4 regions of the Shinella sp. NM-101 genome follow, and region 1 is predicted to be linked to each of the others. Evidence: riboswitches for the same ligand, from Rfam matches in the RefSeq annotation. Region 1 holds a riboswitch; each other region holds the start of a gene.

Region 1 (7,417 bases):
CGCATGGATGTGGATCTCGACCGGCTGGGCGGCGGCGACCGCGAGGGCGCGCGGCGGCGGCGTGAACCGCCAGGTCGCCGCAGTCGCGAGTATCGCAAGCATGACGATGCTCTCGATCGCGATGACGCGCACCAGACGGTTTCTTGCCTGCGCCGCGCCCGCATGCGCCGGCCCGGTCAGCGCCCAGCGGTTGACGGCGACAAGGACGAAAAGGACCAGAAGCAGGGCGAGTTTTGCCAGAAGCACGTTGCCGTAGGCGGTGGAGAGCAGCGCTGCGGGATGCTCGACCTGAACGACGGCGAGCAACACGCCCGCGACGGCCAGCACGCCGACGGCCAGCGGAATGAGCCGCGAGAACCGGTCCAGCCCCGCGCGGCCGGCATCCGCGTTACGCCGCAGCGCATAGGCGAGCGGCACGAGGGCCCCGATCCAGATCGCGATCGTCACGGCATGGAAGAAGACGGCGGGCCGCATCAGCCATTGCGGCATCGCCGCGCTCGCATGGCCGCTGAGCGCCAGCGCGAGGCTGCCGGCGATGAGCGCACCCGCTGATGCGGTTCGCCCGACAAGGATCGAGCGCGCCTTCAGTGCGAACGCTGCCGCAAGGAACGTACATGCCAGAACAGCGACGGTCGAACCGAAGCTCGTTGCAAGCCCGGCTTTCCAGACCGACTGGTCGATGAGGCGCGGAATGGGCAGGCCAAGCGCGTCAAGCCCCTGCAACCCGGCCGACACGACCGTCGCCACGAGGCCGAGCACAAGGGCCGGGCCCACGATCCGCGCCGCGCCGTCGCCGCCCGGGATCAGCCAGCGGATTGCGAAGACGCCGCCGATACCGAAGAAAAGCCCCGCATAGAGCCCGACCCTCGCAAGCCAGAGCGCGGCGCGTACGGACCGGTCGACATCACCGGCCACCGCCGGCGCAGACGCGCTCGGCGCCCCGATCGAAAAGACCGTCGATCCCGCAACGGGGTGCCCGTCTTCGGAGACGACGCGCCAGGTCAGCACATAGGTGCCGTTCGGAAGCTGGTCGGGCGGCACGATCTCCAGGGTGCGGTCGCGCAGGACGAAGTTCTCCAGCGGGGCGACGTCGCCGTCCGGCTGCACGAGCTTGAGCACCAGCGGCGACACCGGCTCGCTGAACGACAGCGAGAGGGCCTTCGGGGGTCCCGCGAGTACGGACTGGTCCGAGGGTACCGCTGCCGTCAGCGAGGCGTGCGCCATGGCGGCGACGGCAAGGCAACACCATACAATGCCCGCAAGCAGCGCCAGAACACCCGACCGGCCGAGACTGGATTTTCGCACGAGCACCTCCGAACCCTTGAAAAAGGCCGGCGCCGCAGGGGCGCCGGCCTGCACGGCTCAATGGCCGCCGGCGGCTTCCAGCAGTTTGACGCCCGGAGCCGGCAGTTCGAGGTCATCCACGGACTGGCCGGCCGCGGGGATTTCGATCCACCGCTCGGCAAGGCCGTCTGCGCATTCCTGCACGACCGGGAAATAAAGCGTCTCGCCGGCCTTCAGGTCCTTCGTCAGGTAAACGCGCAGGACGAATTCGTCGTATTCGTCGTCGCCGAGGCTTCCGCCGCTCCAGACGATTTCCTTCACGCCCTCGCTGGTCGGCGTGCCGTAATAATCGTAGGACTTGGCGTAGGCGCCCTTGATCTTCTCAAGCGTCCATCCGGCCTTCGGCTGCGGCTTCACCGCGATGACGCCTTCCGGCACCTGCACGCGAAGAACATTGGTGGCCTTGCCTTCGCAACCGTGCGGCACCTGCAGGATGGCGCGGTAGCTCCCGCCGACCGGCGCCTCCTTCAACTGCAGCGAGACATGCGCAAAGGCAGTCGAGGTGCCGAGCGCGAGGACGGCGATGGCGGTAAGGGTACGTTTCAACATGTCATTCTCCACTATGCCGGTCATCCTGCCGGCGAAATCCGGGAATTGGTCGTGAACTTTGCGGGAGATCGCGAGGCATCGCCGCCGGGTCGACGGCATGACGGATCGGCGCCGGCCGCGTGCGCAGCACGAGGCACTGACTTGCGCGGAAGGGCCTGCCTGGCTCCCTCCTCCGGTCTGCGAGCATCGTCGCGCCGGATTCAATCCATCATGCAAAGTCGGGGCGGGCGAAGGCCCGGCAATCAGGCGGCGACGGGCGGCGCTCGCGGATTGCCCGGAAGATCGTCCAGGACAGACCGGATCTGGTCCGCATACCGCACGCGCACGCGCGGCAACGGCTGGACAAGCGGGGTGAAGAGGATCGCGACAGCCCTGTCCGTCGGGACGAAGGCAAATGACATGCTGCACGCCAGCGTGCAGCATTCCGGCATCAGCGCGTGATCCTTGCCCGGCGCAGAGGCCGGCTCGTGCCCTTCCATGCCCGCGATGCAAAGCGGGTTTCCGAAGGCGTCGAGCATGGGCGAAGCCGCGCCGGCCGCCATGGCGAACGGGCCGAGAAGGCTTTGAAACGCCATGAGGATGGCGACGGCTACCGCCACCATTCCATACCTGCCGTGTTGCCGCCGTTTCGTCATCGAACCCTCTCGCCGCAACTCTTATCAATCGGCCGACAGCGTGAACAGGCCCTTCCCCTCGCCTAATTGTCGCATCGCCCCGCCCCGGCACGACGGCTTTTCCGCCGCAGGACCGCGAAGGCGAGCATAACGGGAACGGGCGAGAGGGCCGCCGCCAGGGTGGGACCGTGATCCGCCACCTTTTCCCAATGGGGCGTGACGAACCCGCCCGTATGGAAGGGCTCGGCGGAATATTCGCACTGGATCAGGCTGCTGCCGCGGCGCACCATCTCGACGTCGACGGTGGAGATCATCTCGCCCGCAGCGGCCTCAACACTCGGCATGTCCCTCATATGCAGCAGCAGCATCCGCGCGGCGGAGAGATAGGCATGGGAGCATTCGTTGAAGGGGCTCGCTTCATCGGCGATCGCACGCGGAGCCAGCCCCCACAGGCAGTAATAGTTCTGAATGCGGGCATAGTTCCGAAGCTTGCGGAAGACAGGGTCCGATTCCCTCGCCCGGTCGGCGAGACGGAGAATGGGGCCATAGTATTCGTCGAGCACCAGCAGGGCGCCGTGCGACAGGCTCGGAATGGCAAGGCCGGTGGCGTTGTAGGATGCGGCACGGCTGCCGTGCGCCTCGGCCTGGCCGGCCGCCAGGGCAAGGCCGATGAGGAGGAAGAGCAAACGCAACGCGGTTCTCCTGCCGCAAGGGGAATGCCGCCCGACGGCGGCACTCCATCTCGCCGCGTCAGATTCCCGCGGGAACCGCGCGATAGTTGCCCGAGCGCCGGAGGCTCCTCTCGGCCAGATAGCCGAAGACGAGGGAGAGAACCGTCCAGAGCGTGAGTTGCAGCCCGATCGTCGCCAGACGGAAATCGTAGAGCGCCGTCGCCGGGAAGTTCTCCGGTACCTCGTTGATACCGGGAAGCAGCCGGAAGACGATCGCCAGGAACACGACATAGGCGATGCCGGCGACGATCGCGCCGTTCCAGCGGCCGAGGTGCTCGCCGAGGCGGCGGGCGAAGGCGACGGCGAGCGCCAGCGCGAAGATCGAGGCGGCGAGCGTCACGAAGAACAGCCCGGTTCGCACGCCGATCGTCTCGGGATCGCCCACGGCGGGCGGGTTCGGCGGGTACTTCAGGTCCGGAACCGCGACGAGCGCCACGAAGGTGGCGGCGCCGAGCACCAGCGCCAGGGCGCGGGGGCTCAGTCGGCCGACGCGGCCATAGAGACCGGCGAAGACGAGCGAGAAGATGCCGCCCATCGCCACGCTGTAGGTGACGACGCCGGTGAAGAGGCCGAGGCCGGCCTGGGTTTCACGGCTGACGGCTTCCGGCTCCTCGGCCGCGCCGTCCGCCGGTGCCTCGGCCGCCGCCATCAGCTCTTCGAACGCGATCGCCCGATCGACCTGGGGCTCGCCGTAGACGCGCGCGAAACCGAACGCGACAAGGCCCGCGACGAGGCCTGCTATCATGCCTCTCAGCAAAAGATGACCAGTCATGTCCGTTCCTCAGTGGCAGGGGAAGCCGAGCAGATGCCGGCCGTCGTGCACGAATTCGTGGACTTCGAGGCCGGACAGGACGCGCGCGGCGCCCTCTTCCGTGCTGACGAAATAAAGGGCGAGCAGCATCAGCAGGCCGCCGAAAAGCGCCCACGGAAACAACTGGCTTGCGGGAATGGGTGTGACTGTGGTGCCGTGACTCAAGGTAATGTCGGACATGGATCCCTCTCTGAATGCGCGTTCGCTATGGGCCGATATTCATGCACCCGAGGTCTGGCTTTCGCAGGATGCGATTACAGTGGCGCGACCGCTCCAGAATTTCACTGGCTTCCCGAGGTGGTGCGCCTATCTATCAACGGCGTTTCCGGCGTGTCAACGCGGCGGGGCGACCGCCGCTTGTTCTTTTACGGCACTCTCGACGGTTTCAGCCGGTCGCCGCCAGCGCCAGGCCGGTTTCGGCCGCTTCGAGGACCCCGTGGCCGGGCGCGTCGTCGTCCATCGCCGCAGCATCCGCCGTGCCGTCGAGCGCGTTGCGCCACCTGGAGACCAGTTCGAGATAGGAGCCGCCGCCGAACCGCTCGGCGAGCCTGTATTGCTGGCGCAGCGTGATGCGCACCGTGGCCCGGCTGAAGCGGTCGGACGGCGTCGGGAACTGGTCCGGTTCCAGGCGCCTTGCGAGCCCGTCGAGCACCGCCTTGCGCACGATGGGCAGGTCCGGGCGGGCGAAGCGCTCGAAGAGCGCCTGGAACCGGGCATGATCCTCGATGTCGAAATTCCGATCGCGCCCCATGCCGTCCATGACGGGATTGGCGGGGTGAAGATAGCCGAGCGGCATGTGGTATCGCGGGATCGGCGTGTTGGCCGAATGGGTGCGACGCGATTTCAGCAGTTGCGGAAGAAGATGCGTGTGCGGCCCCGCGGGCGAGACGCCGCCCGTATCCGGCCCGCCGATCTTCTGGAACACCTCGATGCGGCCGATCCGGGTCAGCGCGACGCGGTGCGGATGCGCCTTCAGCACGGCCGCGGCCGCCGGGTTTCCGGTCTCGAACAGGCTGCGCCCGGCACCGGCGCGCAGGATCGCCAGCAGCGCCGGATCGCCGGTGCGAATGCAGAAATCGCACTGCGGAAGGTTGAGGCCGACGTCGAAGAGAATCGCCCGCCTGTCCGCCGGGCGCACCGCGTCCCCGTCCGGGCCTAGCTCGGTCAGGACCTTGCGCCGCTTCATCGCTGCATCCTTTTCCGGCAGGCACAGCGCGATACCATGGCTCCAGCGGTGCGGCCGGGGGCTGAGGGCCTCATAGGCGACAGGAACGATCTGCTCGACCACCTCGGAATCGAGCCGGATGGCGCCCCGCGGGGTGGCGCGCACCAGCATGGCCGGGGCATCGGCTTCCAGATATTCCCCCTTGTCCTGATGGAACTCGGCGACCGCGCCGAAGGAGCCCATGCTCCACCCTGCCCTCTGGTCCACGAGGTGGCTCTTCAAGACGTCCCAGAGATCTGCCATGTGCTTGTCCTTCATCGTGGCCGCCGCGCCGGTTGCCGTGTCGCAAATGCGAATCGGCGGGTGGCTTGCGAAATGGTTCCGGACGAGGATGGAAAGGGGAAGGAACGGGGCGGCCCCGAGAGGGAACGCCGTTCGCCTCCCGATCGCCCACCGCAATCGGCCGAGTCATCAATTCATGGCTGGTTTCCGGGCTTCGGAACCGTCCTGAAGGACGCTCTCGACGCCTTCCCGGCCGGAGCCAGTGGCATTCGTCGAGATTTTGTTCCGCTACCGTTGCGGGGGCAGCACCGGCCTTGGACCGGTTTCCCAATTATCCATCCCGACCAGGCCGGGATGGCACCCTGAATGCATCCAGCAAACCACCCGGCGGGCAAAAGGACCATCGGGAATGCGACATCCGCGGTGCCCGTAACGACACAGGCGAAAAGCCCCGCCTATGCCGGACCGCCATCGTGGCGGACAACCGGAACCGGGCGGTCCCTTTCATCGACCGCGACCATGACGAAGCGGCCGGTCGCGGTCAGGGCGCGGCTTCCGCTCATCAGGTCCTCCGACCAGAGCTCGACCGCCACGGTCATCGAGCTGCGCCCGACGCGCACCACCGTCGCGACCGTGTCGACGATCGATCCCACGGCCACCGGCGCACGGAAATCGACCCGCTCGGACGCGGCGAGCACCGTGATTTTCCGGCCGTGCCGCGTGGCGGCGATGAAGGCCGCCTTGGTCATGGCGGCAAGCGCCTCGCCGCCGAACATGCGGCCGAAGCTGTTCGCCTGGTCGGCAAAGACGATGTCGCTCGCGCGCAGGCCGGGAGCCAACTCCTCATACGCCGCGGAAAGGGGCGGCAGATGCCAGTCCGGCGCCTTGCCTTCGGGAACGGCCACCATGCTGAAGCTGCCGCGGGTGCACAGCCGCCGTTCGCCGCTGACGAGGCCTTCGGCGATCATCTCCACCTCCACCGTCATGGACTTGCGTCCGACGCGCGTCACGCGCGCCAGGAACTCGACCAGTTCCCCGACGCGGGCCGGCGCCTGGAAATCGACGCGGTCGCAGGACGCCGTCACGAAGGGGACGCGCCCATGGCGGGTCGCGGCGATGAAGGCGATGCGGTCCATCAGCGCGAGCCCCGCCCCGCCGAAAAGCGTGCCGTGGTGGTTGGTGTCGCCGGGAAAGACGAGGTCCAGCAGGCGGCTCGACGGCGCCGGGATTTCTCCCGGCGCCGCGAAGGTCTGTTCGCCCGCGCTCACTGCGCTACCTTGCGCAGTTCGCCGGCCGCGGCCACCATGTTGACGAGCGCCGGCCGGACCTCGTCCCACTTGCGGGTCTTCAGGCCGCAATCGGGATTGACCCAGAGCTGGCGATCGTGAAGGCGCTTGCGGGCGAGCGACAGGAGGCCGGTCATCTCACCCACGTCGGGCACGCGCGGCGAGTGGATGTCGTAGACGCCGGGACCGATCTCATTCGGATAGTCGAAATCGCGGAACGCATCGAGCAGTTCCATCTTCGAGCGCGACGTCTCGATGGAGATGACGTCGGCATCCATGGCGGCGATGGCCGAGATGATGTCGTTGAACTCCGAGTAGCACATGTGGGTGTGGATCTGCGTTACGTCCGCGACACCGCTGGCGCACAGGCGGAAGCATTCGACCGCCCAGCCGAGGTAGTGCTGCCAGTCCCGGTGGCGGAGCGGCAGGCCCTCGCGCAGCGCCGCCTCGTCGATCTGGATCATCTTAGCGCCGGCCTTTTCAAGGTCGACCACCTCGTCGCGGATGGCGAGCGCGATCTGCCGGCAGGTCTCGCTGCGCGGAATGTCGTCGCGAACGAACGACCAGTTGAGGATCGTCACCGGGCCGGTCAGCATGCCCTTGACCGGCTTTCCGGTCAGCGACTGCGCATATTG
Region 2 (7,417 bases), on a different contig from region 1:
TGGTCGGGGCCATCGCGGTGGTGGTGGCCGCGGTCCTGACCGCCAGCTACGGGATCGGCCGGGGGCTCGGGCTGTCGCGCCGCGTCGCGCTGCTGGTTGCCTGCGGCAATTCCATCTGCGGCAATTCCGCGATCGCCGCCACGGCGCCGGTGATCCGCGCGGATGCGGAGGATGTCGCCTCCTCCATCGCCTTCACCGCCGTCCTCGGCATGGTGACGGTGCTGCTCCTGCCGGCGCTCGTGCCGCTGCTCGGCCTGTCGGCGACGGGCTATGGCGTGATGGCGGGCATGACGGTCTATGCGGTGCCGCAGGTCTTGGCCGCCACCGCCCCGGTCTCCGCCCTCAGCATCCAGATCGGCACCTTCGTCAAGCTGGTGCGCGTGCTGATGCTCGGGCCGGTCGTCTTCGTGCTGTCGCTTGTCTCCGGCACGGCGGGCGGCCGCCGGCCGGCGCTGCACCTGATGGTGCCGTGGTTCATCCTCGGCTTCCTCGCCCTGCTTGGCGCGCGCAGCTTCGGCCTCATCGAGGCGGGACTGGCGGAGACGATGGGCAAGGCCGCCACCGTGCTGACCATCCTCTCCATGGCCGCGCTCGGCCTCGGCATCGACGTCAGGCGCGTCCTGCGCGCCGGGCCGCGGGTGACAGTGGCGGTCGTGCTCTCGCTCGGCCTGCTGGTCGCCGCCAGCTACGCCATGGTGCTGCTGCTCAACCTCGCGACGGCCTGAGGCCTCAGGCCGCGTTTTCCCGCACGGTGGTCGGCACGTAGTTGAGCACGGGGCCGAGCCAGCGCTCCACCTCCGGGACCGCCATGTCCTTGCGACGCGCATAGTCCTCCACCTGGTCGCGCTCCACCTTGGCGACGCCGAAATAGTAGCTTTCGGGCGAGGCGATGTAGAGGCCGGAGACGGAGGAGCCGGGCCACATGGCATAGCTTTCCGTCAGGGTCACGCCGATTTCCCTTTCCGCGTCGAGCAGGCGGAAAAGCGTCGTCTTTTCCGTGTGGTCCGGCTGGGCGGGATAGCCCGGCGCGGGGCGGATGCCGGCATAGGGCTCGCCGATCAGCTCGCCGGGCGAGAAGGTCTCGTCGGCCGCATAGCCCCACAATTCCTTGCGGACAACTTCGTGCATGCGCTCGGCGAAGGCTTCGGCGAAGCGGTCGGCCAGCGCCTTGACGAGGATCGAGTTGTAGTCGTCGTTCGCCCGCTCGAAGCGCTCGGCGATGGCGATCTCACCGATGCCGGCCGTCACGACGAAGCCGCCGAGATAATCCTTCCGGCCGCTGTCGACGGGCGCGACGAAGTCGGAGAGCGCCACGTTCGGCCGGCCGTCGCGCTTGGAGAGCTGCTGGCGGAGCGTGAAGAAGGTGGCGAGCTCCTTGCCCCGCGCCTCGTCGGTGAAGAGGCGGATGTCGTCGCCGACGGTGCCGGCCGGCCAGAAGCCGACGACGGCCTTCGGCGTGAACCACTTTTCCGCGATGATCTTCTCCAGCATCGCCTGCGCGTCGGCGAAGAGCTGGCGGGCGGCGACGCCCTGCTTCTCGTCGTCGAGGATCTTCGGATAGACGCCCTTCAGTTCCCAGGTCTGGAAGAAGGGCGTCCAGTCGATGTAGCGGGCAAGCTCGGCAAGGTCCCAATCCTGGAAGACGCGGGTGCCGAGGAAGGACGGTGTCTTCGGTTCATAGGCCGACCAGTCGGCCCGGAAGGCATTTTCCCGGGCCCGGGCGAGGGGAAGGCGCTGCTTTTCCGCTTCGCTGCGCGCATGGGCATCGGCCACCTTGCGGTATTCCGCCTTCAGCGTCTCGACATAGCCGGGCTTCATCTCCGCCGACAGCAGGCTGCCGACGACGCCGACGGCGCGGCTCGCGTCCGTGACGTAGACGGTCTGGCCACGCTCGTAGCGCGGGTGGATCTTCACCGCCGTATGCACGCGGCTCGTCGTCGCCCCGCCGATGAGGAGGGGGATGTCGAAACCCTCGCGCTCCATCTCGGCGGCGACATGCACCATCTCGTCGAGCGAGGGGGTGATGAGGCCGGAAAGGCCGATGATGTCGACCTTCTCCGCCTTTGCCGTCTCGAGGATCTTCGTCGCCGGCACCATCACGCCGAGGTCGATGATCTCGTAATTGTTGCAGGCGAGCACGACGCCGACGATGTTCTTGCCGATGTCGTGCACGTCGCCCTTGACGGTCGCCATCAGGATCTTGCCGGCGCTCTCGCGTTCCCCGCTGCCGCCGTTGGCGCGCTTTTCCGCCTCCATGTAGGGCAGCAGCACGGCGACGGCCTGCTTCATCACGCGGGCCGATTTCACGACCTGCGGGAGGAACATCTTGCCCGCGCCGAAGAGGTCGCCGACGACGTTCATGCCGGCCATCAGCGGGCCTTCGATGACGTGCAGCGGGCGCTCGGCATTCTGCCGCGCCTCCTCCGTGTCGATCTCCACGAATTCGGTGATGCCGTTGACGAGCGCGTGTTCCAGCCGCTTCTCCACCGGCCAGTCGCGCCAGGCAAGGTCCCGTTCCTTCGCTTCCTTGCCGGCCGCGCCCTTGAAGCGCTCGGCGATGTCAAGCATGCGCTCGGTGGCGGTGCCGCCGGCTTTCGGCGCGCGGTTCAGCACCACGTCCTCACAGGCCTCGCGCAGCTCGGGCTCGATCGTATCGTAGACGGCGAGCTGGCCGGCGTTCACGATGCCCATGTCCATGCCCGCCTGGATGGCGTGGTAGAGGAACACGGCGTGCATCGCCTCACGCACCGGCTCGTTGCCGCGGAAGGAGAAGGAGAGGTTGGAGACGCCGCCGGAGATGTGGACGTGGGGCAGGCTCGCGGTGATCTCGGCAGTCGCCTCGATGAAGTCGACGCCGTAATTGTCGTGCTCCTCGATGCCGGTGGCGACGGCGAAGATATTGGGGTCGAAGACGATGTCCTCGGGGGCAAGGCCGGCGACCTCGGTCAGGAGCTTGTAGGCGCGGGTGCAGATCTCCACCTTGCGCACCTTCGTATCGGCCTGGCCTTTCTCGTCGAAGGCCATGACGACGACGGCGGCGCCATAGGCGCGCACGAGCTTCGCGTGGTGCAGGAAGGCCTCCTCGCCCTCCTTCAGCGAGATCGAGTTGACCAGCGGCTTGCCCTGCACGCATTTCAGGCCCGCCTCTATCACCTCCCATTTCGACGAATCGATCATGACGGGCACGCGGGCAATGTCGGGCTCGGCGGCAATGAGGTTGAGATATTCCGTCATCGCCTTGGCGGAATCGATGAGGCCCTCGTCCATGTTGATGTCGATGATCTGCGCGCCGTTCGCTACCTGGTCGCGCGCGACGTCGAGCGCGGCCGCGTAGTCGCCGGCCGTGATCAGCTTGCGGAATTTCGCCGAGCCGGTGACGTTGGTGCGCTCGCCGACGTTCACGAAGGGGATGGCCTCGGTCAGCGTGAAGGGTTCGAGGCCGGAAAGGCGCATGTGGCGGGGAATGTCGGGGATTTCGCGCGGCCTGTGGCGGGCTGCGGCCCCGGCGATGGCGCGGATGTGGTCCGGCGTCGAGCCGCAGCAGCCGCCAACCACGTTGACGAGGCCGTCGCGCATGAAGCCCTCGATCTGCGCGGCCATCTCCTCGGGGCTCTCGTCATACTGGCCGAAGGCGTTCGGCAGGCCGGCATTCGGGTAGGCGCAGACGAAGGTCTGCGCGACGGAGGCGATTTCGGCGAGATGGGCGCGCATCGCATTGGCGCCGAGCGCGCAGTTGAGGCCGATGGAGAAGGGGGCGGCATGGCGCACCGAGTTCCAGAAGGCCTCGGGCGTCTGGCCGGAGAGCGTGCGGCCGGACAGGTCGGTGATCGTGCCCGAGATCATGATCGGCAGCTCGATGCCCTTTTCCTCGAACACTTCGCGCGTGGCGAAGATCGCGGCCTTGGCGTTCAGCGTGTCGAAGATCGTCTCGATGAGGATGATGTCGGCGCCGCCGTCGACGAGGCCGCGCACCTGATCGGCATAGGCGAGCCTCAGGTCGTCGAAGGTGACGGCACGGTAGCCGGGATTGTTGACGTCGGGCGAGATGGAGGCGGTGCGGTTGGTCGGGCCGAGCGCGCCGGCGACGAAGCGGCGCCTGCCGTCCTTCTCCTGCGCCCTCAGGCCGGCGCGGCGGGCAAGGCGCGCGCCGTCGCGGTTCAGCTCATAGACCATGTCCTCCATGCCGTAGTCGGCCTGGGCGATCGACGTGGAGGAGAAGGTGTTGGTCTCGAGGATGTCGGCGCCGGCGAGCGCATAGCGGTAGTGGATGTCCTCGATCGCGCCCGGCTGGGTCAGCGTCAGCAGGTCGTTGTTGCCCTGCTGGTGGCAGGCGCAGTCGCCGAAGCGTGTTCCCCGGAAATCCTCCTCCACCAGCTTCAGCGTCTGGATTTCCGTGCCCATCGCGCCGTCGAGCACGAGGATACGCTGGCGGGCGGCGGCTTCGAGGGCGGCGCGGATCTCGCTTCCGTCCCGTTTCGGCAGTTCGGGGCCGAACAGGGTATCCAGGTGAGAATTGGCCATGGCGAAGCCCTCCGGTGCGCAACATATCACGCCGGAATTCACATAAACGTATCTTTATGTCAATATGTCTTTATGCGATTGACCTAGTGCAGCGGCCCGTTCGCGCCGGCGAGCGAGGCGAACAGGGCCTTGAGCCGTGCGATGTCCGGATCGGGGTTTTCATAGCGGGAAAGCTTCTGCACCTCCTTCAGCGCCTCGACCGCGAGGTCCGCGCCGCGCGGCTGCCAGAGCAGCCAGGAGATGAAGACGGATTCCGGCTTCCCGTTGCCGGAAGGCTGGTTTTCGATGAATAGAGACATTTCTTCCCCAATCGGAATTGGGGGATGGCCGGACGCACGCTGCTGGAATTCGCCGACGGCGAGCAAGCGCACCCTTGGGACACCCCGCCCATGGACGTTACGAACTGTCGGGGCAGGTCTCCTGGCTTGCGGGTCGTCGCTTCTGCCGCGCCTTCCCGGTGCTTTCGCGCCAGTGGCATCGATCGACAGCAGCTCGCCGTTCACAGTTGCGGGGGCAGCGCCGGCCTTGGCGCTCCTTTCGGAGCATCGCACCGGCTTCCCTCTTAGCCTCCGGCCGTTTTCGACTCGGAAGACCCTGACGCCGGCAGACTGGCGCCACGGGCCGGCCAAGTCAATGGCGTGCCTTATCGAGAGAGGCCGGGAACTTTTGTTGTCCCCGCGCATTTCCGCTTCCGCCTGCATCCTGTTCAGGCTCGCCCCGTCGGGGAGGGGCGATTCACCAAAACCGCAGATGAGGGCTTCATGCTGCGCCGTCCGGTCCTGTTGACATGTTGCAAGTCTCTGTCCTTACGGCTAAAAAATGCCGTTTTCATGCACCACGCGGCCAGGATGCCCATCAGCGTGTCGCTTGAGCCATATCGATCCGTGAGGCGCCATGAGGGCGCGGTCCGGTGTCATGGCTGACCGCGGCGCCGAGAAGAAGCCTGTCCGCGAAAAACCCTCCGGCGCCAAGGCCGCCGCCGGATGGCTCAACATGGCCGGATCCAGAATCAGAAACATGCCCCTTCAAAATACGCCGCAAGCCCCGCGCGATGCCGACGCAAAGCAGATCGACTACAACGATTCGATCCGCGCCACCTATCTGACGCTGGAGGAGCTCGCCGCATGCGGCGAGGCGCTCGCGCACGACAGGACCGTGTCCCTGCCGGGCTACCAGCCCTTCGAGTTCCGCCCCCGGCACAAGGAGAACGAGAAGGAGATCTTCCGCGTCTACCAGGCGACGGCCAAGGACGTGGAGGCCGGCGCGCAGATCACCCCCGCCGCCGAATGGCTGCTCGACAACTACTACGTCATCGAGGAGGCGATCCAGGAGGTCCGGCGCGACTTCCCCCGGCGCTTCCTGCGCCAGCTTCCGACCATGGAGGTCGACGGACAGGCGATCCCGCGCACCTTGGCGCTCGCCTGGCTCTATGTCGCCCATACGCACAGCAGCATCTCCGAGGAGAGCCTGACGGCCTTCGTCCAGGGCTTCCAGAAGGTCGACGCGCTGAAGATCGGCGAATTGTGGGCGCTGCCCTCCTTCGTCCGCTTCGTGCTGCTGGAAAACCTCCGGCGCATTTCCAGCCGCGTCGAGCGCTCGCGCAAGATGCGCTTCAAGGCGAACGAGGTGGCCGACGAGCTGATCCGCCTCAACGATCCGGAGAAGGGCATCGCGTATCTGCGCTCGATGGAGAGCTTCGTCGAGGACAACACCTTCGTCATCCAGCTCCTCTACCGCCTGCGCGACGGCCTGCAGGCCTCCGGCGCGGTGCTCCAGTGGCTGGAGCGCAAGATCGAGAGCCGCGGCAGCGACCTGGAAGAGCTGATCGTGGCGGAGAACAACCGCCTTTCCTCGGGCAATGTCACGATGAGCTCGCTCATCAAGAGCCTGCGCACGGTGGACGACACGGAATGGCCTGTCTGGTTCGAGAGCGTCAGCCGCCTCGACGAGGCGCTGCGCCAGCGTTCGGACTACAGCGACCTCGATTTCGGCTCGCGCAACAAGTACCGCAACACGATCGAGCGCTTCGCACGCCGGTCCGGCAAGACCGAGCTCGAGGTCACCGAGACGGCGCTTGCCATGACGGCGGAAGACGCCGCCGCCCATGCCGACGACCCGGACTACGAGGCCAATGTCGGCGCCTTCCTCGTCGGCAAGAAGCGCAAGCTCCTCGAAAGGCGCATCGGCTACCGCCCCTCGCTCGTCCAGCGCATCGTGCGCCTCACCCGCAAGCTGGACTGGTTCGCCATTGCCGGCCCGAACATCGCCCTGACGCTGCTTGCGATGGTCGCGGTCTATTATTTCCTCGACCAGCTCGACATTCCGAACGGCGCATGGCTGATCATGCTCGTCCTCTTCGCGCTGCCGGCCTCGGAAGGTGCGACGGGCCTCTTCAACACGCTGGTGACGTTCTTCGTCACGCCGTCCCGGCTCGTCGGCTATGAATTCAAGGACGGCATTCCCGAGGATGCGCGCACGCTTCTCGTGGTGCCCTGTCTCATTTCCAAGCGCGACCATGTCGACGAGCTCGTGCGCAACCTCGAGGTCCATTACCTCGCCAATCCGCGCGGCGAGATCTATTTCGCCCTCATCAGCGACTGGGCCGACAGCCCGTCCGAGGAGACGCCCGCCGACCTCGAGGTCCTCGACTATGCCAAGCGCGAGATCGCCGCGCTTTCCGCCCGCTATGCCTATGACGGGCGCATGCGCTTCTACCTCCTGCACCGCCGCCGCCTCTACAATCCGTCGGAAGGCGTGTGGATGGGCTGGGAGCGCAAGCGCGGCAAGCTGCACGAGCTGAACCTGCTCCTGCGCGGCGACGGCGACACGACCTTCCTGCCGGGCGCCAATGTCGTGCCGGCGGGCGTCAAATACGTCATGACGCTCGATTCCGACA
Region 3 (7,417 bases), on a different contig from region 1:
ATAGACGTCGAAGACGTCGCCCAGCACCGGCACGCTTCCCGCGACCGTATCGAAGCCGATATTGACCAGCATCCTCATGAGCTTGTCGTTCGGCACCCCGAGCCGCCGGGCCTCGTTGACGATGACGAGGCTGACGGCCGCGGCCGCGAAATCGCCGATGCCCGGGACAAGGCCGAGCACGGAGTCCGCGCCGAACGACACGCGCGTGCCGGGAATGCGCAGCGCCGTGTCCATCAGCCGCGCCAAGCCGCGGATCCGCCGGAGGCGCGCCAGATGCTCGATGGGTATGCTGGACCTGTTCATTCTCCTGATGTGGTCCCGGCGCCCAGCGGTTGAAAGGTCCTGCCGCAACTTTTGCTTGCCGGGCGGCTCGATCGCCTGCCGACCAACGCCATGCGCCCGCTTCGCAGATGATCGGGAGGCGCTTCCTTCTCGCAGGTCGGGCTTGTCGGCCTCGCTCCCTCCGGCCCCCCACTGTTCCGCCTACCAGATCCTTCGGTCGAGCTGCGAGGCGATCATCGGCACGGCGGCCGCGCCCGGCGCGCCGAGGCGAAGACGTTGCACGAGCCGCCCGAGGAGATAGGTCGTCGCGGCCGTCGCGGCGATCCTGAGCCAGGGGTGCAGCTCGCCCCGGGAGGGCGGCGCATCCATCCCTTCCGCCTGCCTGCGGATCGTCGCCAGCCGGGCGCGTAGATCGGCGACCTCCCGGCGAAGGTCCGCGACCTGCTGGACGGCGGAAGGCGTTTTCGTCTCGCCCGGCCCCTCCGCCGGGCTCTCGTCCTCGATTTCGGCCAGATGCTCGCGCAGTTGAGCGGGGCTGTCGAACCCCTTGGCCCGGATGTCCGTCATGACGTGTACCTCTCCTGGAACGATGTCGGCGCTTGCCGAAGTCGGGATGAAGAACCCGTCTGTGCGATGGTTGTTCCGCATGCACGGTCACCTGTTGCGGGAACGGCAGATGACGAATAAGCTAAGGTGATGGCGCCGCCGGCGCGAAGCTCACGAGGACGACATGGCAACGGGTACAGTAAAGTTTTTTAATCAGGACAAGGGGTTCGGCTTCATCACGCCCGACAACGGCGGATCGGACGTCTTCGTCCATGTCTCGGCGGTCGAATCCGGCGGCCCGCTGCGCGACGGCGCGAAGGTGAGCTACGACATCGGCCAGGACCGCAAGACGGGCAAGTCGAAGGCGGAAAACGTTCGCTCGATCTGACGGCCGTCAAAGTCTCTGACATCGAATCGACAAGGCTGCCCTAGCAGGGCGGGATGGCGCGCGCCTGAAAACGGCCCGCACTCCCGCCTTCGGCGGCCTGGCCGGACATGCGCCGGATCTTCGATCATCCGGCGCATGTCTCTTGGCGTGCCGAGATTGCCGGCGCCTGGAAAGAATGTGTACTCGCCTGCCCCGCACATGCCGGGACGAACGAGCACGCCTTTTGATCCGGGCAGGGCGGCGACAGCAGTCACCCCGCCATCACTCGGCGTTGCACCGGGATCACGGCGTTCGGCCGCTCCCGATGAACGAGCGAAGGCATCCGCCATGACAGCCGGACGCACCCCTTCCGTTCGTCTTCCGCGAACGATCGCGCGGACTGCCAGGATCTGCGAGGCAGGGTGGCGGGCCTGTCGACTTGAATACAGTTCCAGCCCTTTGCGATGACCGCCGAAAGGACCGTGCTGCCGGCAGAGGCGTCGATTGTTACCGCTCCGTTTTCTCCCAGGCGAGCGCGGTCGCGAGATAGCCGAGGGCGAAGGCGGCGCCGATGCTGTAGATCACGAGCAGGATTTCCAGGGGGCCGAGGGCCGCGCCGAATGCAGACGGTTCGAGCAGCAGGACGGCCACCGTGCTTGCGGCGCCGAGCGCGAAGCCGATGCAGAGGCGACTCAGCATGTAGCGTACGAGCGCTGGCATTGGTCGGACTCCGGGTTCAGGACAGTCAACGATCCCGGCCCGCCAATGTTCCGTTCGAGCAGCGCGCCCGCACGAAGGCTTGGCCTGTCTGCGGGGATCGGATCGCCTGAGGCGAAATCCGCTCGGCCGGCCACGCAAAACCGGCACGGATGGAGCCGCTCTTTGCGCTTCGACAAACACCGATCCGGAGTATCGTCGCGCCCGGCTTTTATCGATTGACGGTCTTGTCCCCCAACGATTAGGGTCCGCGCTGGAAACGGCTCCGCCGCAAGGCGGATTAAAAGGGAACACGGTGAAGCCGGTTTGAGGCTGAAGCCGGGACTGCCCCCGCAACTGTAACCGTCGAGTCTTCTTCCAATTGCCACTGGGATGCGTCCTGCGCAGCCGGGAAGGCGGAAGAGAGACGAAGAAACGGAAGTCAGGAGACCTGCCCTTTCCAGTCACCCATGCCAGGCACGAGGGGTGCCCCGGCGCGGACGTCCGTGGCGGTGACACGATGTGTTGCCGTGTGCGGGACGGGCCGGTCGGAGTTTTCCTTGCTCCTCAGCTTTGCCAGTCGGACCGCGGTTTATAGCGAACCGGGGCGCAGCGATGCGCCCGAATGTGCCTGGGGGTTGATTTGAAGACGGTCCTTTTGACGACGAGCGCGCTGGCATTGGCGTTCACGGGGATGGCCGGCACGGGCATGGCCCAGGAAGCGGGCGCCGATGAAGGCGGGGCCACGCAGCTCGAAGCCATCGTGGTCACCACGCCGCTGCGCCGCGAATCGAGCCTGGCGCGCTCGACGTCCTCCGTGACGGTCGTAAGCGAGGAAGAGATCCGGCGGTCCGCCGCGTCCGACCTGGCATCCCTGCTCAGAAGCTATCCCGGCGTCACCGTGACCTCGAACGGCGGCATGGGCGCCGATTCGAGCGTCTCGCTGCGCGGTGCCACGGCGGCGCAGACGCTGGTCCTCGTCAATGGCGTGCGCGCCGGTTCGGCGACCGCCGGCACCGTCAACCTCTCCGCGATCCCGCTTGCCTCGATCGAGCGCATCGAGATCGCCAAGGGCGGCCATTCCGCGCAATACGGCGCCGACGCCATCGGCGGCATCATCAACATCGTCACCCGGCAGGGCGGCGTCTGTGCCGATGGCCGCACAAGCTGCGGCACGGCCATCGTCGGCGTGCTGCATCCGTGGGGCGGCTACGTTTCGGGCAATGTGCAGGGCCGGAGCGCCGATGGGATCGATTATGCCTTCGGCGCGCAGATGCTGGGCACCGAGGGCTACGATTTCACCCTGCCCGCCACCTTTGGACACGAACCCGACAAGGACGGTTTCCGGCTGGGCTCGTTCAACGCCTCGCTGTCGAAGGACTTCGATTGGGGGCGTATCTATGCCGACGGGCTCTATGCGCGCGGCCGCAACCAGTATGACCGCCAGCCGGCGAACGAGGCGGACACGGCCAACGCTTCCGGCCGCATCGGCGCGCGCATCGACCATTCCGATAGCTGGTCGTCGACCGTCGAAGTGATGGGCGCGCTCGACAATGCCTCGAATTTCGGTCGGGCCACCAGGGGCGACGATTTCGACACGCTGCGCTACGGCGTCCTCGCCTCCACGCAAAGGACGTTCGAGACGGACGAGGCGAAGCACATTCTGGCGGGCGGGGTCGAAGCCTATCGCGATTCGGTCGACAGTTCGTCCATCTCGGGCGTCGCCTACGCGGCGACGAAGCGCGACCTGGCCGCCGTCTTCGGCCAGTATTCGTTCGAGTATCGGGGCCTTACGTTCGACAGCGGCCTGCGCTTCGACCACAACGAACAGTTCGGCGGCGCCACCACCTACAATATCGGCGCGAGCTACGAACTGACGCCGGACCTGGTGGCGCGCGCATCCTACGCCACCGGCTTTCGCGCGCCGACCTTCAACGACCTCTATTATCCGGACCCCTACCTCTCGGGCAATCCCGACCTCCGGCCGGAAACGTCGCGTTCCTACGAGATGGGATTGAAGTGGCAGGCCACGGCCGATACGGGCCTCGACATGGCGGTCTATCACATGCGCGTGGAAGACCAGATCAACTGGGCGCCGGTCGATCCCGCCGACCCCCTCGGCGCCTGGCACCCGGACAATGTGGAAAAGGTGCAGGTAACCGGTTTCGAGGCCACCCTGACGCACCGGTTCAGCGAGGCGTGGAGCGGCAATCTCGGCCTCGACATCCGCGAACCGCTGAACAAGAGCCCGGGCAGCCACGGCAGGTATGTCGCCTATGGCGACCGCTTCAAGGGCATGGCGGGGCTCACCTACACGCCCGTGGAGGATCTCGAACTGTCGGCAGCCGTCATCTATGGCGGTGAGCGCTATGCGGATGCCGCCAACACCATCAGGCTTCCGCACTACATCACGGCCGACTTCACGGCGCTCTATGCGCTCGACGAACAGTCGCGCCTCAAGCTTTCGGTGGCAAACATCCTCGACGAGCAGTATCAGACCAAGCAGGGCTACAGGGCGCCGGGCCGGTCCGTCGATTTCAGCTTTACCCGATCGTTCTGAAAGGCCTTGTCATCATGACCGCTGCTTCCGCACGATGCCGCAGGATCGCAATGGCGGCCACCGCAGCGCTCATGCCTGCCTTTGTCCCCGCTGCGGCCGCTGCCGACCCGCCGCCGCAGCGGGTCGTCTCCATCAACCTGTGCACCGATCAGCTCGCCATGCTGATGGCGGCGCCCGGACAGCTCAGGTCGGTGTCCTTCCTCGCCGGCGAGGAAGGAACGTCCGTGATGGTGGAGGAAGCCGCGCAATACCGGCCCAACAGCGGCCAGGCCGAGGAGATCTTCCTCATGCAGCCCGATCTCGTGCTTGCCGGCACCTACACCGCGAAGGCGACGGTCGTCCTGCTTCGCGAGCTTGGCTTCAGGGTCGAGCAGTTCACGCCCGCCGCGTCCTTCGACGACGTGCGCGAGAACCTCACGCGCATGGGCCGCCTGCTCCATCGCGAGCAGCGGGCCGGCGAGCTGGTGGCGGAACTGGACAAGGGCCTTGCCGACCTTGCCGCGCGTCATCCGCCCGCCAAGACCGTCGCCATCTACTACGCCAACAGCTACACGTCGGGTTCGGGCACGCTGGCCGATGCGATCGTGCAGGCCGCGGGCCTTGTCAATCTCGGCGATACGCTCGGCTTCAAGGGCATGACGCGCCTGCCGCTGGAACTGCTGATCTCCGCCAATCCCGACATCATCCTGGAAGGCGACAGCCAGTACAGCGCACCGGCGCTGGCCAAGGCGAATTTCTCGCATCCCGCCTTCAGGGCACTTTCCGACCGGGCGATCGCCATTCCGGACAAGTACACGATCTGCGGCGCGCCCTTCACGCTGGAGGCATCGCGCATGCTGCAGCGCGCAGCGCTCGGCGAACGGAGCGAAACGCCATGAGCGATACGGCGCGTTTCCGGCTGGTGATCGCCGGGCTCGGATTTCTCACCTTCCTTCTCTTCCTGCTGTCGCTGACGGTCGGGCCGGCGGCGGTCGCCTTCGGCGACAGCCTCAGGGCGCTCCTTTCCGACAAGGGCGATACGATTGCCCTCGTCATGCAGGAAATCCGGCTGCCGCGCGCGCTGCTGGGGCTGATGATCGGCGCCACGCTCGGCCTGTCGGGCGCGGCGCTGCAAGGCTGGCTGCGCAACCCGCTGGCCGAGCCGGCGCTTCTCGGGGTGAGCGCATCGGCCTCGCTGGGCGCGGTGCTGGCCATCTATACCGGCTTTTCCGCCCTGTTCCCGCTCGGCCTGCCCCTTGCGGCGCTGGCGGGCGCGGTCGCCGCCGTGCTGGTGGTGCAGGCGATGGTCGGCCTCAGCGGCGGCGCGCTTACGGTCATTCTCGCCGGCATCGCCGTCTCGAGCCTGGCGAGCGCCCTGACCGCGCTTGCGCTCAACCTGTCGCCCAATCCCTTCGCGGCGCTGGAAATCATGTTCTGGATGCTGGGCTCGCTCTCCGACCGCTCGATGACCCATGTGTGGCTGGCCGGTCCGTTCATGGTCGCGGGCTGGGTGATGCTGGCGAGCCTCGGCCGGGCGCTCGACGCGCTGACGCTGGGCGGCGATGCGGCGGCCAGCATGGGCGTCGACATGCGGCGGGTGCAGTTTCTCGCGGTCTTCGGCACCGCCGCCAGCGTCGGCGCGGCGACCGCGGTGGCGGGCGTCATCGGCTTCGTCGGGCTGGTGGTGCCGCACATGCTTCGCCCGCTGGTCGGCGCGCGCCCGGCGCGGCTCCTGCCGGCGAGCGCGCTCGGCGGGGCCTGCGTGCTTCTGGCGGCCGACACGCTCGTGCGCATCATCGCACCCGAACGCGACCTCAAGCTCGGCGTGCTGACGGCCCTCGTCGGCGCACCCTTCTTCCTGTGGCTGGTCTACAAGACGCGGAGGCAGATGCTGTGACGCTGCTGTCGGTAAAGGCCCTCGGCGCCTCGCTGGGCGGCAGGCAAATCCTGAAGGACATCTCATTCGATCTGGCCGCCGGAGAGTTCGTCGGCCTGATCGGGCCGAACGGGGCGGGAAAATCGACGCTGCTGCGGACGATCCTCGGCTTCACGCCGCATCGCGGCGACGTCGGGATCGACGGCCGCGCCGTCGCGGCGATGGGTGCGCGCGAACGCGCCCGCCATGCCGCCTACCTGCCGCAGGAGCGCGACATCGCCTGGCCCGTTCCGGTCGAGATGATCGTGGCGCTCGGCCGCCATGCCCACCGGCCGGCCTTCTCCCGGCCGGGCAAGGCGGACCTGGACCTTGTCGAACGTGCCATGCGGCGCATGGAGGTCGACGGGTTTCGCGCCCGCCCGGCGACAGAACTTTCCGGCGGCGAAAAGGCAAGGGTGCTGATCGCGCGCGCGCTCGCCCAGGATGCGCCGCTGCTGCTGGCCGACGAGCCGGCGGCCGGGCTCGACCCCTCGCACCAGATCATGCTGATGAAGACCTTTGCGGAGCTTGCCGGCGAAGGCCGCGGCGTCATCGCCTCGCTGCACGATCTCAGCCTCGCCGCGCGCTGGTGCTCCCGCCTGATCCTGCTCGACAAGGGCGTGATCGTCGCCGATGGGCCGCCGAACGCGGTCTTGACGCCGGAGCGGCTGCGCGCGGTCTATGCCGTGGAAGCCCATCTCGGCGAGGCCGCGGGAAAGCCGATCGTCGTGCCGCTCGACCTCGTATAGTTCAACAGGCGCTGCCGGGCGCACGAGCTGCCGGTTGCGAAATTGCGCGGCGTTCCTTGAGACGCGACGTGCAGCAACAGGCGCCGTGCAGCGCCTGTTGCAACGTCCGGAAGGCCGGGCAGACGTGCCCGACCAATGCGCTGGAGCTTACGCCCGCACCACGAGGGCAGCCTCTTCATCGTCGCGCTGCCGGCCGCCGAGAGCGGCAGCGGCGGAAGCGACGAAGGCACCGACCAGCAAGGACAGGGCACCCAGCAACGCCACCGTAGCGGCCGACTTGCGTGCCTCGTCGGCCGCCTGGAGGGCGGCGTTCTTGGCGTCCT
Region 4 (7,417 bases), on a different contig from region 1:
GGGCGCTCGACGGCTGGAAGCTCTCCTCGTGATAGCGGTCCATGTTGAAGCCGCAGACCTTCAGCATGTCGCGCACACCGCGCATGAACGGTTCCGGACCGCAGCAGAAGACGGTGCGGTCCCGGAAATCCGGGGCGAGCAGCGAAAGGCGCGCCGCGTCGATGCGGCCGCGAAGGCCATGCCAGCCGTCGCGCGGATTGTGGCCCTCGACGACGAAGCCGAGCGCAAGGTTCGGCATCTGGGCGGCAAGACATTCGAGCTCGCCCTTGAACAGCAGGTCCTCCGGCTTGCGCGCGCAGGTGACGAAGGCGACGTCGGACTGCGGCGCGCAATCGGCCATCCAGCGCGTCATCGACATCATCGGCGTGACGCCCGAGCCGGCGGAGATGAAGAGATACTTCTCCGCGGGATAACGCACGAAGGAGAAGTCGCCGAGCGGCCCGAAGGCCTTCAGCTTCATGCCGGGGCGCAGGTTGTCGAACATCCAGCGCGTGCCGATGGAGTTCTTCTGCGCCTTCACCGTCACCGCGACCGAGAACGGGCGCGATGGCGAGGAGGACAGCGTGTAGGTGCGCATGACCGGATCGTCCTCCGACACCGGCAGCTCCAGCGTGACGAACTGGCCCGGCAGATACCGGAACCAGTTCTTCTGGTCGGAGCTGAAGGTGAAGGTCATCACATCAGCCGTTTCCACGGTGACGGCGATGCACTCCAGCAGGTTGTGGCGGTCGTGCCAGGGATTGAGTTCGTCGAAATGGTGGAAATGGCTGACGACCGTCATGTCACGCGACCTTGGTAAGCGGCTTCTTGGCGCCGTCGAGCCGCTCGATCATGAAGTTCGAGTACCATTCGACGAACTGCATGACGCCGCCCTCGTCCTCGGCCGAATAGGGGCCGGGCTGGTAGGCGGGCGAGCGGATGCCGAAGGCATTTTCCTCGACGATCCGGCGGTCCTGGTCGTTGGTCTCGGTCCAGACATGGGTGAGTTCGTCGAGACGGTAGTCGACGCCCTCGACCGCATCCTTGTTGACGAGCCACTTCGTCGTGACCTGCGTCAGTTCCGGGCCGAGCGGCAGCACGCGGAAGGTGATGGCGTGGTCGGCGAGGACGTGGTTCCACGTCGTCGGATAGTGGAAGAGCAGCAGCGTGCCGACATGGCTTTCCAGCATGTCGTTGGAGAGCGGGCGCTGCACCGCGCGCGCGCCGGACATGGTGTAGCTCTCCGCATCCTGGATGAGCGGCATGCGGGCAGCGCGGAACTGGCCGGTCGGCGAGATGCGGAATTCGCTCGGCAGGCCCGCGGCCTCGCACTTCGCCCAATGCGCGGCGATGACCGGATCGTCCTTCGCCCCTTGCACGCCGGTCGCGCTCGGCGCTTCCGGATAGGTGCGGCAGAGCTCCGGGTGGTTTGCGGCGCAGTGGTAGCACTCGCGGTTGTTCTCCCAGACGAGCTTCCAGTTGCCCTTCTCGATGATCGTGCTCTCGAAGGCGACCTTCGTCTCTCCGAGGCGGTGGCGGGCGAGATAAGGCTCAGCCGTCGAACGGAAGGCGGAAAAGTCGGGCGCCTCGTCGGCGAGGCAGATGAAGATGTAGCCGCCGACGGTCTCGCAGTGGATCTGCTTCAAGCTGTGCTGCGTCTTGTCGAAATCCGCCGCCATGTGGCGGGCAAAGAGCAGAGAGCCGTCGAGCTCGTAGGTCCACTGGTGGTAGGGACAGACGAGCTTGGCCGAGGTGCCCTTGTGCTGCGTGCACACGCGCGAACCGCGATGGCGGCAGGAATTGTGCAGCGCGCGGACGGTGCCCGAACGGTCGCGGGTGATGACGACGGGATAATCGCCGACCTGCACGGTGAAGAAGTTGCCGGCCTTCGGGATCTCGCAGTCATGGCCGATGAACAGCCAGTCGCGATACCAGATCGTCTCGAGGTCGAGCTTGTAGTGGTCGGGGTCGATATAGAAGGCCTGCTCGAGGCTGTAGCCCTCGCGCCGGTTCTTGAGCTTGCGGAGCACGTCGCTGCTGATGTCCATGGCGGATCCTCAACTAATCCAGATTTGGGCCGAGGCGCACGGGAGGAGACGGCATCCGGGCGGAAGACCGCACGGGCTGCACGCTTCCCGGCCGCCCGCCGCAGCCAGTCACGATCGTTTCTCCAGGCTGGTTTCCGGGCTGAGGAGCGTCCTGCCGGGCCGTTCCCTTTTCGAAGCCGGACGGCTTCGAGGGTCGTGCCTTGCCTGACCGGTGCAACGCCTTCCCAGACCTCCCGTCCAGTGGCCGCTGCTGCACCTTGCTCCAACACCGTTGCGGGGGCAGCGCCGGACTTCAACCGGCTTCCCAATTCTCCACCCCCCTGCGGGGGCAGCACCTTGAGTGTCTCCATCTAACCGCAAGCGCGGCGGCGCGGCATGTCGGAAAACGACATGCCATTCTGATTTGACGACAGTCAAGACGGAGCATGGAGCACAGATAGAATCCGGTTTTCTCCACTTAACTCAACTACATATGCCGATTTTCACGGCAGGCCGCCCATTCTTTCGGCACGCCCGCATCCGCGATCAGTCTCTTGTCATATTGCGACCATGATTGTGACGCGCAAAAGAAGGCAGCCGCACGGAAAGGAATGCTTAACGACGTTTTCATAAGCTTTCCGGCAATCCGGGCGCGAGGACGGGGTGTCGAAGCGTGCAGCAGACGAAATTCCGATACTACGACGCCGTGGCGTTCAAGCGCGCGAACCCGCCGCGCTCCGCCGTTCATACGGAATTCCTGCGCACCGGCCGCATCGAGCGCAATTTTAGCTGGAGCCCGAACGAGAAGCGCTATCTCAGCTACCAGGAGGTGGCCGAGCGGACGGGCCGCAAGCTGGAGCGGGCGGGCAACGTCACCCACGAGCGCATCAACGGCTTCCACCGTTCGATCCAGTTCCCGAAGCTGATCTTCCACCGCACGCTCGCCGGGACGCCGCATCTCGGCTACTGCCACATCACGGTTGCCAATTCGCGCTTTGCGGAGTTCGACAATGTGCAATGGGCCTTCTACATGGCCAATTTCCTCGCCGAGATCGGCGACGGGGAACAGTTCTTCGCCGGCATTTCGCAAAAGCCGGGACGCATGTATTTCGCCGTCGCCATCGCGCCGGCGGAAGATGAAGGGCGCCTGACGATCGACCGGACGGTGCGCGGCAACGGCGTCATCTTCCGCACGGACGACCCGAAGCTCGCCATGAAGAACGTGCTGATGCTCGGTGCGCGCAACGAAACCCTGCGCAGGGCCATCGAGGCGCTCTGACGCGGGCTCACGAAGCCTTGTAGAGCATCCACTCCTTGCCGGCCGGCACCTCGTCGCCGCGGCCGTAGACGACGATCTGGTCGCCCCCCGCCGCCTTCGCCTCCGCCAGCGCCCGTTCGCAGGCGGACGAAAGGTCGAGCGCGCTGTCGGCCCGGTCCGTCATGCACACGCCGGTGGAAAGCGTGAGATTGCCGAGATTGCGGCCGGTGCGCGGATCACGCAGCGGCACCGCCTGGAAGGCCGCGCGCAGGAGATCGACAAGGCGCGTTACCTCGCCCTCGTCCGCGGTGTTGAACAGGAAACCGAAACGCAGGCCGTCGAAGCGCACGGCAAGGTCCTGCGCCGGGAAGGCCTGGCGGATGAGGCCGCCATAGAAGGTGACGAGATGGTCCGACAGCGCCTCGATCTGGCCGGGCGAGAACCGCCGCTCGGCATCGACCTCCGCAATCGCCACGCCGCACAGCAGCGGCATCTGCGGATTGGCGTAGACGCGGGCGAGCGCCTTGTTGAAGGCGCGGCGGTTGCCGAGCCTGGTCGGCGGGTCGATGAACTTCGTCGCCTCGAACTCCACCATCTCCTTCTGGATGCTTTCCATGGCGGCGGTCTGCGCCGCGACCTTCTCCGCCATTTCCGCCGCATGGTTGACGCGCTGCTCGGTCGCCCGCTGCAGCGCCTCGAGCGAGCTGCCGAGCGCGCCTTCGCCAAGGCGTCCGGCATCGCGGATGACCTGCGAGGCCTCGCCGATCAGGCGGCCGTAGTCGTTGAGCGAGGAGCGCTCCTGGCTGAGCAGGTGCATGAAGTTGCTCATCTCGCTGCTGAGCGCGCCCGCCGAACGCTGCAGCACGCTCGCCTCGTGCTGGTGGGGCAGGTATTTGCGGCCGAGTTCGTCGAGGGCGGCCTGCGACTTGTATTTGCCGAGCGCGATGAAGTCGCGCACGAGATCCGGATTGCTGCCGGCATAGGCCTCGTAGACCAGTTCGTAATTGCGCGGCAGGCCGTCAATGCCCATCTGCTTCATCGCCATCGCGATCCGCAAGGCGATGTCGGTTTTCGAGGATTTTCTGTGAGTCATGATGGGGACCTGCGTGCGGGACTGTTGGCCCCCGTATAACAGGCGGCTCTTTCGGCCCCTCTAACCCGGTCGCTCGAATTTTAGGCAACCGCGCGGTCTTGGCAGCCACGGCCAAAGCCCTGTAAAGGAAGCAGAAAGACGGAAGGACGACATGGCGGATATCGTGGATACCCGGACGGATGGCGAGGCCGCGCTGGCACGCGCCGTGGAGACGCTCGCGCGCGGCGTGCCCGTCGCCATTCCCACCGAGACGGTCTACGGCCTTGCCGCCGACGCCACCGATCCGCTGGCCATAACCCGCATCTATGAAATGAAGGGCCGGCCGCGCTTCAATCCGCTGATCTGCCACATGGCCGATCTTGCCATGGCGGAAAGGCACGCGGTCTTCGACCCGCTGTCGCGCCGGATCGCCGAGGCCTTCTGGCCCGGCCCGCTGACGCTGATCGTGCCGATCCGACCGGAAAGTCCCATCCATCCGCTGGCACGCGCCGGCCTCGACACGGTCGGCATCCGCGTGCCGACCGGCATCGCAGGCCGCCTGATCGCCGCCTTCGGCCGGCCGCTCGCAGCCCCCAGCGCCAACACCTCCGGCCGCATCAGCCCCACCACCGCCCGCCATGTCGCCGAGGATTTCGGTGACCGGCTGGAACTGGTGCTCGACGGCGGCCCCACGACCGTCGGCCTCGAATCCACGATCCTCAAGGTCGAGGGGGAGACGATCCGGCTCTTGCGGCCCGGCGGGCTCGACGCCGCAGACGTCGAGCGCGTCATCGGCCGCCCGGTCACGCGCGGCGACAAGGCGGGCGCAACGATCGAGGCGCCCGGCATGCTGGCCTCGCACTATGCGCCCGACGCCCCGGTGCGCCTCGATGCCGGCGACGTGAAACCCGGTGAGGCGCTGATCCGTTTCGGCGGCACGCCGCTTCCCGGAGAAGGCGAGGCCGCGCTGGTGCTCGACCTCAGCCCCAGCGGCAACCTTGCCGAAGCGGCCGCCAATCTCTTCGGCTACATGAAGACGGCGGATGCGGCGGGCGCGCGCTCCATCGCCGTTTCGCCGATCCCCACGACCGGCCTCGGCGAGGCGATCAACGACCGCCTGCAGCGCGCGGCGGCGCCCCGCAGCTAGGAGAAACGCGCGATGGTCAAGGCGACGCTCACCCCCGATCTCATCGCCCGCTTCGCGGACATCACCGGCCCCGGATATGCCCTCGCCGACGACAGGGACATCGCCCCCTATCTCGTCGAGAGCCGCGGGCTCTACCACGGCACCTCTCCGCTGGTGCTGCGGCCCGGCTCGGTGAAGGAGGTCTCGGCGATCCTGGCGCTCGCCACGGAAACGCGCACCGCGATCGTGCCGCAGGGCGGCAATACGGGCCATGTCGGCGGCAGCGTGCCGCGCGAGGGGGCGGCGGATGTCGTGCTTTCCCTCTCCCGCCTCAACCGCATCCGAGACGTCGACCCGGTCGGCAACGTGATCGTCGCGGACGGCGGCTGCGTCCTTGCGGACATCCATAAGGCGGCCGAAGCCGTCGACCGGCTCTTCCCGCTGTCGCTCGGCTCGGAAGGCTCCTGCCAGATCGGCGGCAACCTTTCCACCAATGCCGGCGGCACCGCGGTGCTCGCATACGGCAACATGCGCCATCTGTGCCTTGGCCTGGAGGTGGTGCTGCCGACCGGCGAAATCTGGAACGGCCTGCGCCGGCTGAAGAAGGACAATACCGGCTACGACCTGCGCGACCTCTTCATCGGCGCGGAAGGCACGCTCGGCGTCATCACCGGGGCGGTGCTGAAGCTCTTTCCCCGTCCGCTCGGCCACGAGGTCGCCTTTGCCGGCCTGAAATCGGTGAAGGACGCGCTCGCCCTCTTCGAACGCGCCTCCAGCCGCTGCGGCACGGCGCTCACCGGCTTCGAGCTGATGCCGCGCCTCGGCGTCGATTTCACCACGCGAAACATTCCGGGCGTGCGCGATCCGCTGGCCACCCGGCACGACTGGTACGTGCTGGTCGACATCTCGACCTCCGACGCCGCCGAAACGGCGACACGGATGATGGAGGCGCTGCTGGCCGAAGGCATCGAGGCCGGGCTGGTGGAAAATGCCGTCATCGCCGCAAGCGGGGAACAGCGCAAGGCCCTGTGGCACATGCGCGAGAGCATGTCGCCGGCGCAGAAGCCCGAGGGCGGATCGATCAAGCACGACGTCTCCGTGCCCGTCTCCTCCATTCCGGATTTCATGGCGGAAGCGGATGCGGCGGTGATGGCGGCGATCCCCGGCGCGCGCATCTGCTCCTTCGGCCACATGGGCGACGGCAACATCCACTACAACATCTCGCAGCCCGTCGGCGCCGACAAGGAGGCGTTCCTTGCCCGCTGGCGCGAGATCAACCATCTCGTCCACGCCATCGTGCTGAAATACGGCGGCTCGATTTCCGCCGAGCACGGCATCGGGCAGTTGAAGCGCGACGAGCTTGCCGCCGTGCGCGAGCCGATCGAGATGGACCTGATGCGGAGGGTCAAGCGCGCTTTCGACCCCGCAGGGATCATGAATCCCGGCAAGGTCGTCGCCGGTTGATCAGGCCCCGCCGGTGCGAAGCTGCGCCAGCGACATCATGAGGTCCGCGCTGATGCCGGAGGAACCCGAATTCGTCAGCACCGAGAGGGCGGGATCGGTGGTCGCCTGATTGTTCAGGTCGTAGAGCACGGAGAACTTCACGATCATCTTCGAAACTGCCTGCGGGTCCTGCAACTCCTTGAGGTCGAGATGGCGCTTGATCATTTCGGCCTGGGCGTCGATGTTCGCGCTGCCCACCTCGTCGGGAAGCTGGTAGACCACCTTGAAGACCTCGAAGAGCGCGTCGTCGGCAAGGATGTCGTAGGGGGTCGTGATCGTCGCGGCCTTGCGTTCGAAATAGAGTGCAAGGCGCACGCCGGCATTGTCGTTGCCCGCCTCCTCCTCCAGCATCTGGCGCACATGGCTGTCGATCGTCTCGTAGATGCCGCGGCGCGACTGGATCTCGGCATCGTCCGGCTGCTTGATCTTGCCCTCGGCGTTGAAGTTGAACG

Evidence for each region. A riboswitch is a leader RNA that binds a small molecule or an ion and turns the genes downstream of it on or off. The one in region 1 is predicted to bind cobalamin.
Region 2: linked by a shared signal. The riboswitch ahead of L0976_RS12230 (hypothetical protein) and the one ahead of L0976_RS18735 (hypothetical protein) in region 1 are both predicted to bind cobalamin.
Region 3: linked by a shared signal. The riboswitch ahead of L0976_RS09915 (TonB-dependent siderophore receptor) and the one ahead of L0976_RS18735 (hypothetical protein) in region 1 are both predicted to bind cobalamin.
Region 4: linked by a shared signal. The riboswitch ahead of L0976_RS04685 (aromatic ring-hydroxylating dioxygenase subunit alpha) and the one ahead of L0976_RS18735 (hypothetical protein) in region 1 are both predicted to bind cobalamin.

The regions. Positions count from the first base shown of each region.
Region 1 is NZ_JACBFT010000010.1:71,786-79,202, forward strand. Features, by position in the region: gene L0976_RS18705 (copper resistance protein CopC) at 1-1,305, opposite strand, end outside; gene L0976_RS18710 (YcnI family protein) at 1,363-1,893, opposite strand; gene L0976_RS18715 (hypothetical protein) at 2,136-2,495, opposite strand; gene L0976_RS18720 (hypothetical protein) at 2,591-3,199, opposite strand; gene L0976_RS18725 (CbtA family protein) at 3,258-4,010, opposite strand; gene L0976_RS18730 (CbtB-domain containing protein) at 4,020-4,229, opposite strand; cobalamin riboswitch at 4,281-4,343, opposite strand; gene L0976_RS18735 (hypothetical protein) at 4,435-5,517, opposite strand; cobalamin riboswitch at 5,677-5,876, opposite strand; gene L0976_RS18740 (acyl-CoA thioesterase) at 5,952-6,764, opposite strand; gene metE (5-methyltetrahydropteroyltriglutamate--homocysteine S-methyltransferase) at 6,761-7,417, opposite strand, start outside.
Region 2 is NZ_JACBFT010000005.1:173,432-180,848, reverse strand. Features, by position in the region: gene L0976_RS12240 (YeiH family protein) at 1-725, shown strand, start outside; gene metH (methionine synthase) at 730-4,521, opposite strand; gene L0976_RS12230 (hypothetical protein) at 4,605-4,820, opposite strand; cobalamin riboswitch at 4,914-5,133, opposite strand; gene L0976_RS12225 (GH36-type glycosyl hydrolase domain-containing protein) at 5,539-7,417, shown strand, end outside.
Region 3 is NZ_JACBFT010000004.1:108,324-115,740, reverse strand. Features, by position in the region: gene L0976_RS09935 (DUF4112 domain-containing protein) at 1-303, opposite strand, end outside; gene L0976_RS09930 (hypothetical protein) at 484-849, opposite strand; gene L0976_RS09925 (cold-shock protein) at 1,013-1,216, shown strand; gene L0976_RS09920 (hypothetical protein) at 1,703-1,915, opposite strand; cobalamin riboswitch at 2,156-2,365, shown strand; gene L0976_RS09915 (TonB-dependent siderophore receptor) at 2,517-4,451, shown strand; gene L0976_RS09910 (ABC transporter substrate-binding protein) at 4,466-5,329, shown strand; gene L0976_RS09905 (iron ABC transporter permease) at 5,326-6,327, shown strand; gene L0976_RS09900 (ABC transporter ATP-binding protein) at 6,324-7,094, shown strand; gene L0976_RS09895 (hypothetical protein) at 7,242-7,417, opposite strand, start outside.
Region 4 is NZ_JACBFT010000002.1:170,978-178,394, reverse strand. Features, by position in the region: gene L0976_RS04690 (hybrid-cluster NAD(P)-dependent oxidoreductase) at 1-781, opposite strand, end outside; gene L0976_RS04685 (aromatic ring-hydroxylating dioxygenase subunit alpha) at 783-2,027, opposite strand; cobalamin riboswitch at 2,135-2,381, opposite strand; gene L0976_RS04680 (DUF6656 family protein) at 2,680-3,285, shown strand; gene L0976_RS04675 (diguanylate cyclase domain-containing protein) at 3,293-4,357, opposite strand; gene L0976_RS04670 (L-threonylcarbamoyladenylate synthase) at 4,509-5,483, shown strand; gene L0976_RS04665 (FAD-binding oxidoreductase) at 5,496-6,926, shown strand; gene L0976_RS04660 (DUF1217 domain-containing protein) at 6,927-7,417, opposite strand, start outside.